3 regions of the Streptomyces sp. NPDC051940 genome follow, and region 3 is predicted to be linked to each of the others. Evidence: riboswitches for the same ligand, from Rfam matches in the RefSeq annotation. Region 3 holds a riboswitch; each other region holds the start of a gene.

Region 1 (3,231 bases), on a different contig from region 3:
CCGGGATCTCGATCGACTCGTCGTCGAAGTGCGTGTAGTAGAGGTCGATGTGGTCCGTGTTCAGGCGGCGGAGTGAGTCCTCCGCGGCCGCCTTGATGTTCGCCGCCGACAGGCCCTTGCGGGCCGGGTGTGCGCCCACCTTCGTCGCGATCACCATCTCGTCGCGGTTGCCCCGCGATTCCATCCAGCGGCCCAGGATCGTCTCCGATTCGCCGCCCTCGTTGCCCGGGACCCAGGCGGAGTACGCGTCTGCCGTGTCGACGAAGTTGCCGCCGGCCGCCGCGTAGGCGTCCAGGACCTTGAACGATTCCGTCTCGTCCGCCGTCCAGCCGAAGACGTTGCCGCCCAGGTTGAGCGGGAAGACGGAGAGGGCGCCTATCCGGCGGTGGGGCGTGGTGGATGCAGAGGTCATGTAGGCGGCAACGATCTCGTGGAGCGGGATGTTCCGCCTCGGCCGCGGTCCGGTGAACCCGCTTCCCGCGCCTCGTAGTCCATCGGACTGAGCGCGGACATGCCGAGCGGCCCTGGTGTCGGGGGGTAGGCCACCAGGGCCGCCGGCGATCGGGGGCACGCCTGTGGACGCCGGGGGAAGGCGGCGTTCGGGGCGTGCTTGGTTGGCGTGAGGGTGGGAGGGCCCGGCGGGCAGTGCCCGTGGGCGGGACCCCGGCGGGCGGGGTCCCGGCCGGGTCAGGTCAGACCGTGGCGCCGTGGTTGCGGAGCCAGGTCATCGGGTCGATCGGGGAGCCGCCGTCGGGGCGCACCTCGAGGTGCAGGTGCGGGCCCGTGACGTTGCCGGTGGCGCCGACGCGGCCGATCATGTCGCCCGTCGTCACCTCGCCCGACGACTTGAGGATCGACGACAGGTGGTTGTACCAGACCTCGGTGCCGTCATCGAGGGTGACGATGATCTGGTAGCCGTACGAACCCGCCCAGCCGGCGCTGGTGATGGTGCCGCCGTGCACGGCGTAGACGGGGGTGCCGGTCGAGGCGGCGAAGTCCAGGCCCGTGTGGTAACCGCTGGACCACATGTCGCCGGCCTGGCCGAACGTGGAGGTGATCGTGTACGAGGAGAGCGGGGCTATGTAGCTCGCCGCCAGCTTGGCCAGGCGCTCGGCCTCCGCCTTCTGGCGGGCCTCCTCCTCGGCCTTCTTGCGGGCCTCTTCCTCCAGGCGCTTCGCCTCGGCCTCGGCGTCCGCCTTGGCCTGGGCGGCCTCTTCGGCCGCCTTCTCCGCCGCGGCCTGCTCCAGCGCCGCGAGTTCGGCGGCGTCGGCCTCGGCCTGCTGCTGCGCGGCCTGCTCCAGGATGCGGGCGCGGAGCGCCTCGCCGGTGTCGGCCGTGGTCTGCTCGCCGTCGTCGGTGGCCAGTCCGGTCTGGACGAGCGGCGTGGTGGTCGTGGTGGTGGTCTCGGGTGCGTCGTCCTCGTCCGAGAACAGGGAGCCGACGCCCGGAAGGGACTCCGCCTCCGGAAGGCTGCTGGATATGCCGTGCGCGACGTCCGCGACCGGCTCCGGCATGGATATCGCCACGGGGGGCTTGGACTGGGCCTGCGCCATGCTGCTGGCGCCGACCGCCGCGAAGACGCCGACACCGAGAACCGCGCCGCTGCGGGCGACGCTGCCGCGGGTCTGCTTGGGGGCTCGTCGCCGGCCGCGGGTCGGACGGAGATCGTCCTGGCCGGGTGCCCACTCCTCGCGTGCCCAGGAGCCGGTTTCCTCGTAACTCTCGCCGTCGTACACGTAATCGTCGTACGACGCGCCCGGGCCGGGCCTGTTTGACGCCACGGAGGCGTACTCCTTTCCTTCCTTCTCGCCTACCGGGTTAGCTGACGGGTTCGGAGCAGGAAGGTCTCCTACGGGTTTTCCTCCGGTGGGAGGTCCGCCCGATTCACCCCAAGGTGGTTGGTTCCCCGGTTCCCTTGGTGCCGCAGGTGTTGCTGGTGTTGCCGGTGCTGCACTTCCAGGATTCGGCGTCGGCGCACGGTGCCGTCTCTTGCGACGGCAGTGACGACCGCGCTGCGTTATCGAACGCTAGTGGAGAAACCCCGGTGATTCCAAGTCGTTCAGGCCCTTGGCTTGCACCTTTGGCGAGGACTTAAACGGGCAGGCCATGGCGGAATCGGACAAGTTGGGTTGAGATTTGATTACGGTCTCGGGCTGACGGTGCGTCAGTCGTTATGCAGAGGGGGGTCAGTTGATTACGCAGTGTGGACAGGGGCGTGGTGCGGGTCACGGCCGATGGCGATCAGGGCCATGTCGTCGGCCGTCCTGCCGCCCGTGTGGCGGGACACGTCCTCGATGATCCCGTCGAGCAGCGACTCGGGGCTGCTGAAGATCCGGCCGTGCAGGCGGTCCGCCAGATCGTAGAAGCGGCCCTTCCCGTCCCGGGCCTCCGTCACGCCGTCGGTGAAGAGGACGAGTGTCGCGCCGGCGGGGAGGTTCAGCTCCAGCGTCTCGTCCGGCCACTCCCCCAGATCGCCCATGCCGAGGGGGAGGGAGGGTGTGGACGGCTCGCAGACCAGGACGGCGCCGTCGGCCAGCAGGACCACGGGGGCCGGATGGCCCCGGTTCACCAGGCGCAGCCGCTCGCCGTCGGGGGTGATCTCCGCGAGTACGGCGGTGGTGAAGCCCTCGAACTGGTCCAGCCCCCGCCTCCGTACGCCCTCCCGGGCCAGCGCGTGCTCCAGCCGGGCGGCCACTCCGTCCAGGCGCCGCTCCTGTTCCGCCGCCTCGCGGAACGCGCCGATGACCACGGCGACCGCCTCGACGGCGTCCAGTCCCTTGCCGCGGACGTCGCCGGTGATCAGACGGACGCCGTGCGGGGTGTCCTGGACGGCGTACATGTCGCCGCCGATCCGGGCGTCGGCGTCCGCGGCCTGGTAGCGGGCGGCGACCTGCAGGCCGCCGATGCGGTGCTCGGGGGTGGGCAGTACGGCGCGCTGGGCGGTCTCCGCCACGACGCGGGCGGTCGCCAGGCGGCGGGTGGCGCGGCGGACGAGGACGTTGATGCAGACGGCGATGACGCCGACGACGAGTTGGGTGGTCATCTCGATGATCGACTCGGGTTTGTCGGCGGTGCCGTTGGCGACTTCGAGGACGACGTTGGCCAGGAGGGCGGCCACGGCGACGGCCACCGTCGCCCAGAGGCCGAGGAACGGGGCCGCGATCAGAGGGGCGGGCTCGAAGAAGGGGGAGGAGGTGAGGCCTTCCGGGGTGTACCAGTAGAAGACGCAGC
Region 2 (3,231 bases), on a different contig from region 3:
TGCCCACGACCTGTACGGCCCGCTTCTGGCTGACGAAGACGTCGTCGTACAGGCCGCGCTGCAGCTTGTGCGTGAGCACCCGGACGACGGACTCCTCCACCCGCGACATCGGGATGTCGCCCGAGTTCACGGCGGCCAGCACCGCACCGTGCGCCAGGTCCATGTTGGGGGAGAGGACCAGCACGTCCGCGCCGGCCTTGAGGGCCGTCACCGCGGCCACGTCCGGCGGGTAGGTGCCGCTGGCGCCCTGCATGTCGAGGGCGTCCGTGACGACGAGCCCCTCGAAGCCCAGTTCGTCGCGGAGCAGCCCGGTCAGGATCGGGTGCGACATGGTCGCCGGCGCGCCGCTCGCGTCCAGTGAGGGCACGACGACGTGTGCCGTCATGATGGTCTCGATCCCGGCCTCGATCGCCGCCCGGAACGGCGGCAGGTCGATCGTGTCCATCTGCTCGCGGGTGTGCGGGATCCGCGGCAGCCCGAAGTGGCTGTCGGTGTCGGTGTCGCCGTGCCCGGGGAAGTGCTTGGCGGTGGCCGCCACCCCGCCCCGGTGCAGACCGCGCACGGCGGCCGTGACGTACTGGGCGACGACCTCGGGCTGGGCGCCGAAGGAGCGGATGCCGATGACCGGGTTGGCGGGGTTGACGTTGACGTCCGCCACCGGGCCGTAGTTGGCGTTGATGCCGACCGACTTCAGCTCCTCGCCGATGATCTGGTACGAGCGGAAGGCGTCGCCCGGTGACCAGGTGGCGCCCAGCGCCATGTTGCCGGGCTGCTCCGTCGTGGGCGGCGTGGGCATCCGGAAGACGAGGCCGCCCTCCTGGTCGGTGGAGATGTTCAGCGGGGTGCCGTTCGGCAGGCCCAGCGCCACCTCCTGCAGACCGTTGGAGAGCCGGGCGATCTGCGCCGGGTCGCCGAGGTTGTCGTCGGAGCGGGCCGAGAAGTAGATGACGCCGCCCGGCTGGTACTTGCGGACCACCTCGGCCGGGGTGTCGACGCCGTAGCGGCCGCGGTTGACCGCCTTGGCCGCGTCCGTCACGTCGTACGCGTCCCGGCCGGCCACCTCCACCACGAACAGCTGGCCGATCTTCTGCTCGAGGGTCATCCGGCGGGCCAGCGCGCGGGCCTTGTCCCGCAGGGACGCGGCGGACGCGGCGGGCAGTTTCGCTGCACCCAGGGCCACGGCTGCTCCGGCCATGCCGGCCAGAGCCTGCCGGCGCGAGGCCTTCCAGGAACGTGCGGACGGTGGTGTCATCTGTCTTGCTCCTTAGCGCGTGCGGAAACAGTCAGCGCCCGGGCCGGACGCTGGGCCAAGCGAGCGGCCGGTGCGGGTCTGCTCCCCCGGGAGGCCGCCAAGGAGACTTCGGGCGCGGATTCTTCTGGCATTCCAAGTCGATGTCAATACTTTGGTGACAAATAGGATCTTGTCTCAGCGGGGCGGGGAATTCACCGGCAACCTGCCGGGTTCGCCGGTGAATTAAAAGGTCAGCTGGTCTGATGAGCTTGAATTCCGATCCGTGATCGCCCTAGCGTTGCGGACGTTCGAGACGCGAACACCGCATCGCCGGACCGCCGAATCCCGCCCCCGGCGACCTTGCGGGACGAAACCGGGCCGCCTCGTCGGCCACCGGGCGGGAGCGGGGGACTGGGGGCACCCCCTGCTCGAAGAGCTTGGGGGAGGGTCCGTCCAACGGGCTCTTGCCGCTGCGTCCAAGCGGCTTGGGGTGAAGCCGCGCGAGCGCGGCCGGGGCGAACTCCGACCCGAACCCGACAGCTCACCTCGCAGGCGTCCGGAGAGGAGAACACCTTTGATGCCGTCGTCCCCCGCGACGCCCTCCGCCAACGCCGGCCGTCACCGCGGCCGCCGCGCCCCGAGTGCCACGCGCCGCATCGCCACCCGAGCCTCCGCCGCCGGGGCCACGCTCGCCCTGCCGGTCATCGGGGCCACCGCCACCTCCGCGTTCGCGGAGGAGTCGACGTACACCGTCCAGTCCGGCGACACGCTCTCCACCATCGCGATGGAGCAGGACGTGGAGGGCGGCTGGACCGCCCTGTACGAGGCCAACAAGTCCGTCATCGGCGACGACCCGAACCTGATCAGCCCCGGTGAGGAGCTCACGCTCGACACCGCCTCGGCGGACTCCGGGACCTCCACCCAGACCACGACCACCACACAGGTCTCCACCGAGCCCTCCGCCGTCATGCCGGTCAGCGGCGGCACCCCCACCGCCGGCTACGAGGCGTCCGGCTCCAACTGGTCCACCGGCGTCCACACCGGCCAGGACTGGTCGGTGCCGGTGGGCACGACCGTCAAGGCCGCCGTCGACGGCAAGGTCGTCAAGGCCGGCTGGGACGGCTCGTTCGGCTACGAGGTGATGATCGAGCACGCCGACGGCGACTACTCGATGTACGCCCACCTCTCCCAGATAGACGTCTCCGTCGGGCAGACCGTCGACGCGGGCGACCGGATAGCCCTGTCGGGCGCCACCGGCAACGTCACCGGCCCGCACCTGCACTTCGAGGTGCGGACGACCCCGGAGTGGGGCACGGCGATCGACCCGGTCGCCTGGCTGCGCGGGTACGGGGTGGACGTCTAGGCGGCGTACGCCACCCGAACACGGGGAGGCCCGGGGCGCAATGGCCCCGGGCCTCGCCGTTGCACTGATGCAAAAGATTTGTTGCGCAAAAACTATTGCGCAGTTTTTCTTTTGTATCTACGGTGAAGGGCATGGCAGCCAAGAAGATCACCGACGTAGCGGCGCTCAAGGCGTTCGGCCATCCGCTGCGCATCCGGCTCGACCGGGCGCTGGTCGCGGCCGGCACGGCCACCGCCACCCAGCTCGCGGAGCAGGTCGACGAGCCCGTCTCGCTGGTCAGTTACCACCTGCGCAAGCTCGCCGAGTACGGCTACATCGAGGAGGCGCCGCGGCAGGGCGCCGACGGCCGCGAGCGGTGGTGGCGGCACAGCGCGGACCGCTACGACATGCACTGGGCGGACTTCGCGGACGACCCGGAGGGCGTCGCCGCCTACATCGGCACCAGCCACCAGGTGGCCTCCGCCCGTATGCAGAACCTGATGCGGTACATCGGCGAGCAGCCGGCCTGGCCCCGCGAGTGGGCCACCGCCGCCTTCGGTACGGGCCGCATCTTCCGGCTGACACCCGCCGAGCTGCAGGAGATGGCCGACGAGGCGGCCGAGTTCGCCGAGCGCTGGGCCGCCCGCAGCCGCGCGGC
Region 3 (3,231 bases):
ACCCCCGAGTGCGCCAGGCACACCGCCCGCAGCGACTCGCGCAGTTCGACCGCAGGACCGGGTTCGGTCAGCCCGTACCGGGACACCCGTGCGTCGGTGAGGAACTCCGGCAGCGCGTCCGCGCACGACTCCACGTCCAGCGTGTTGACGAAGTCGAGCAGGAGCTCCAGGTCCGGCGGTGTGTCCACCCTTGCGAGGTTACCGGTGGAGGGGCATGATGCGGTAACGCACCCAGTTACCGGTAGAAAGGCTTAAGGAGTAACGCATGGCCATCGCCACCCTGGGGCCGGTCGCCCTCGACTGCCCCGACCCGCGGTCCCTCGCCGACTTCTACGCCCGCGTCCTCGGCGGAAAGGTGGAGGGCGCCGCCGACGCCGACTGGATCGACCTCACGCTGGACGACGGCGCCCGGCTGGCGTTCCAGCTCGCCCCCGGCCACGTACCGCCACAGTGGCCGCGCCCCGACCGCTCGCAGCAGTTCCACCTCGACCTGGAGGTGCCGGCCGGCGAGATGGACGCGGCCCAGGAGCAGGTCATCGCCTGGGGCGCGAAGCTGCTGGACGACGGCGGCGGCACGCGCAGCTGGCGGGTCTTCGCGGACCCGGCCGGTCACCCGTTCTGCCTCTGCGCCTGCTGAGCGCCCGGGCCGGAGAACGGCCAAGCCCCTCGGTCCGCCGGAACCGAGGGGCTTCGCGCTGTCAGGTGTGCTGACGGATCCCGTTGGATCAGATGCTGACGCCGTGCGACCGGAGGTACGCGAGCGGGTCGATGTCCGAGCCGTAGTCCGGGGTCGTACGGATCTCGAAGTGCAGGTGCGGGCCGGTCACGTTGCCGGTGGCGCCGGACAGGCCGATCTGCTGGCCGGCCGTCACGCTCTGGCCCTCCTGCACGGCCACCGAGGACAGGTGGGCGTACTGGCTGTAGCGGCCGTCGGCGTGGCGGATGACGACCGCGTTGCCGTACGCGCCGCCGTCGGCGCCGTAGCCGGCCTTGACGACGGTGCCCGCGCCCACGGCCTTCACCGGGGTGCCGCTGGAGGCGGTGAAGTCCACACCGGTGTGGTAGCCGGAGGACCACATGCCGCCGCTGGCGCGGTACGGGGTGCTGACGGAGCTGCCGACCGGGGCGACGTAACCGGAGGTGGTGGTCTGCGACTGGGTGCCGGCCGAGGACTGCTCGGTGGTCGAGCCGCCGGACTTGCTCGCGGTGGTCGTCGAGGACTGGGTGGCGGAGGACTTCGCGGCCTTGGGGGCCTCGAAGGTCACCTCGGACTTCTTGTCCAGCTCGTACCGCTGACCCGGGAAGATCAGGTCCGGGTCGCCGCCGATGACCTTCTTGTTGCCGGCGTAGATGGTCTGCCAGCCGCCCTTGACGTCGTGCCGCTGGGCGATGTCCCAGAGGGTGTCGCCCTTGACGACCCGGTAGGTGCCGGGCTTGGTGGTGGCCTTGGGCGTCGTGGACTTGGACGTCTCGGACTTCTTGACCGTCTCGGACTTCTTGGTCTCGGTCCTGACCGAGTCCTGGGTGGCCGTGGCCGGCTTCTCGCTCTCCGTCTGGGAGGAGAACTCGGGGGCCGGGCCGCCCTGGGTCAGACCCGCCTGGACGGAGCACACGGGCCAGGCGCCGGGGCCCTGGCTGGCGAGGACCTTCTCGGCTATGAGGATCTGCTCGGACTTGGTCGCGAGGTCGGCGCGCGGCGCGTACTGCGTGCCGCCGTAGCCCTCCCAGGTGCTCTGGACGAACTGCAGGCCGCCGTAGAACCCGTTGCCGGTGTTGATGGCCCAGTTGCCGGTCGCCTCGCACTGGGCGACCTTGTCCCAGGTGTCGACGGACGCGGCCTGGGCGGCGCCGCCGCCCGCGACGAGCGGCAGGGCGACACCCGCGCCGGAGGCGGCGAGGATGAGAGTGGTGCGGGTCCGGGTTATCCGGCCCGGGCGGCGATGACGTGCGCGTGCGGACATGACGGTGCTCCTCTCCGACGCCTGCGAGGTGAGCTGTCGGGTTCGGGCGGAGATTGCCCGGTCCTGCCGTCGAAACGGAATGGGATCTTCCGTTACGAGGCATGACTTCACCCCAAGCCCTCCGCGTGCTGCGCACGGGAGGGCACCTACCTTGGGTCCCCCGCTTCTGCCTGGTGACATAAGTCGCTTGCACGCTGCCGGCGGCAGAATTCGGCGTACCGGCAGCGAGGCGTTCCGACTTACTCGCGGAACACGGCGTGCACCGTAGGCACACAGGTCGTCCGCTTACAAGCTCCTGTGGGAGGTCGAATGATCCTTTGGCCGTCGAAAACCGGACCAAAGTCACTGTCCGCGCTGGATCTCTCTCGATATGCGATAGCGGTGATCTTCCGACGGAACGTCAAAACCGCCCCTGTGCAGGGCGGATGACGGAAATTCCGACTAATCGGACAGTGGTTGTACGGCGCCCGGGGCCCTTATCGGTGACTTACGCCACTGTTGATCGGAACACGGCAACGGAAGGTCCGCGACGCCCGGAGATGTCCGTTCCGACCGATTCGGCGTCCCCAAGTACCCGTACGGCATTGCGCCATGTGAGTCGCCGAATGTCCGAATCAGACCAATTACGGCGCAAAAGTTCGGCGATGAGATGCGGATAGCCGGACACGTCCTCCAGTCCGGCGGGGGTGAAGGCGGTCCCGTCGTAGTCGCCGCCGATACCGATATGGTCGATTCCTGCCACTTCGCGCATATGGTCCAGATGGTCCGCCACCACGGAAACGGTGGCGACCGGGCGCGGGTTGGCCTCCTCGAAGGCGCGCTGGACGGCCTTGCCCTCCTCGGTGAGGTCGAGCGCGTGGAGACCGTGGGCGCGCATGTTCGCGTCCGCGGCCAGGGTCCACTCGATCGCGGCGGGCAGGATGAACTTCGGCACGAAGGTGGCCATCGCGACGCCGCCGTTGGCGGGCAGCTGCTCCAGCACGTCGTCGGGGATGTTGCGCGGGTGGTCGCAGACGGCGCGGGCGGAGGAGTGCGAGAAGATGACCGGCGCCTCGGTGACCCGCAGCGCGTCGCGCATCGTGGCGGGGGAGACGTGGGAGAGGTCCACGAGCATCCCGATGCGGTTCATCTCGCGGACGACCTCCTCCCCGAACCCGCTGAGCCCGTCGTGGCGGGGCTCGTCGGTGGCGGAGTCGGCCCAGTCGTTGTTGTCGTTGTGCGTGAGGGTCATGTAGCGCACGCCGAGCTCGTACAGGCCGCGCAGGGCGCC

The links. Region 3 has a riboswitch for cyclic di-AMP ahead of AB0M28_RS16080 (transglycosylase family protein). Riboswitches for the same ligand answer to the same signal wherever they lie in the genome.
Region 1: it holds a riboswitch for cyclic di-AMP, as region 3 does, so the genes downstream of both, AB0M28_RS31155 (M23 family metallopeptidase) here and AB0M28_RS16080 (transglycosylase family protein) in region 3, are expected to answer to the same signal.
Region 2: it holds a riboswitch for cyclic di-AMP, as region 3 does, so the genes downstream of both, AB0M28_RS03685 (peptidoglycan DD-metalloendopeptidase family protein) here and AB0M28_RS16080 (transglycosylase family protein) in region 3, are expected to answer to the same signal.

The regions. Positions count from the first base shown of each region.
Region 1 covers NZ_JBFAXR010000110.1:25,540-28,770, forward strand. Annotated here, with positions in the region: gene AB0M28_RS31150 (aldo/keto reductase) at 1-412, opposite strand, end outside; gene AB0M28_RS31155 (M23 family metallopeptidase) at 693-1,781, opposite strand; cyclic di-AMP (ydaO/yuaA leader) riboswitch at 1,793-1,979, opposite strand; gene AB0M28_RS31160 (PP2C family protein-serine/threonine phosphatase) at 2,195-3,231, opposite strand, start outside.
Region 2 covers NZ_JBFAXR010000005.1:6,057-9,287, reverse strand. Annotated here, with positions in the region: gene AB0M28_RS03690 (glycoside hydrolase family 3 N-terminal domain-containing protein) at 1-1,252, opposite strand, end outside; cyclic di-AMP (ydaO/yuaA leader) riboswitch at 1,642-1,800, shown strand; gene AB0M28_RS03685 (peptidoglycan DD-metalloendopeptidase family protein) at 1,809-2,594, shown strand; gene AB0M28_RS03680 (helix-turn-helix domain-containing protein) at 2,726-3,231, shown strand, end outside.
Region 3 covers NZ_JBFAXR010000034.1:49,115-52,345, forward strand. Annotated here, with positions in the region: gene AB0M28_RS16070 (CGNR zinc finger domain-containing protein) at 1-188, opposite strand, end outside; gene AB0M28_RS16075 (VOC family protein) at 266-637, shown strand; gene AB0M28_RS16080 (transglycosylase family protein) at 726-1,961, opposite strand; cyclic di-AMP (ydaO/yuaA leader) riboswitch at 1,967-2,187, opposite strand; gene AB0M28_RS16085 (dipeptidase) at 2,449-3,231, opposite strand, start outside.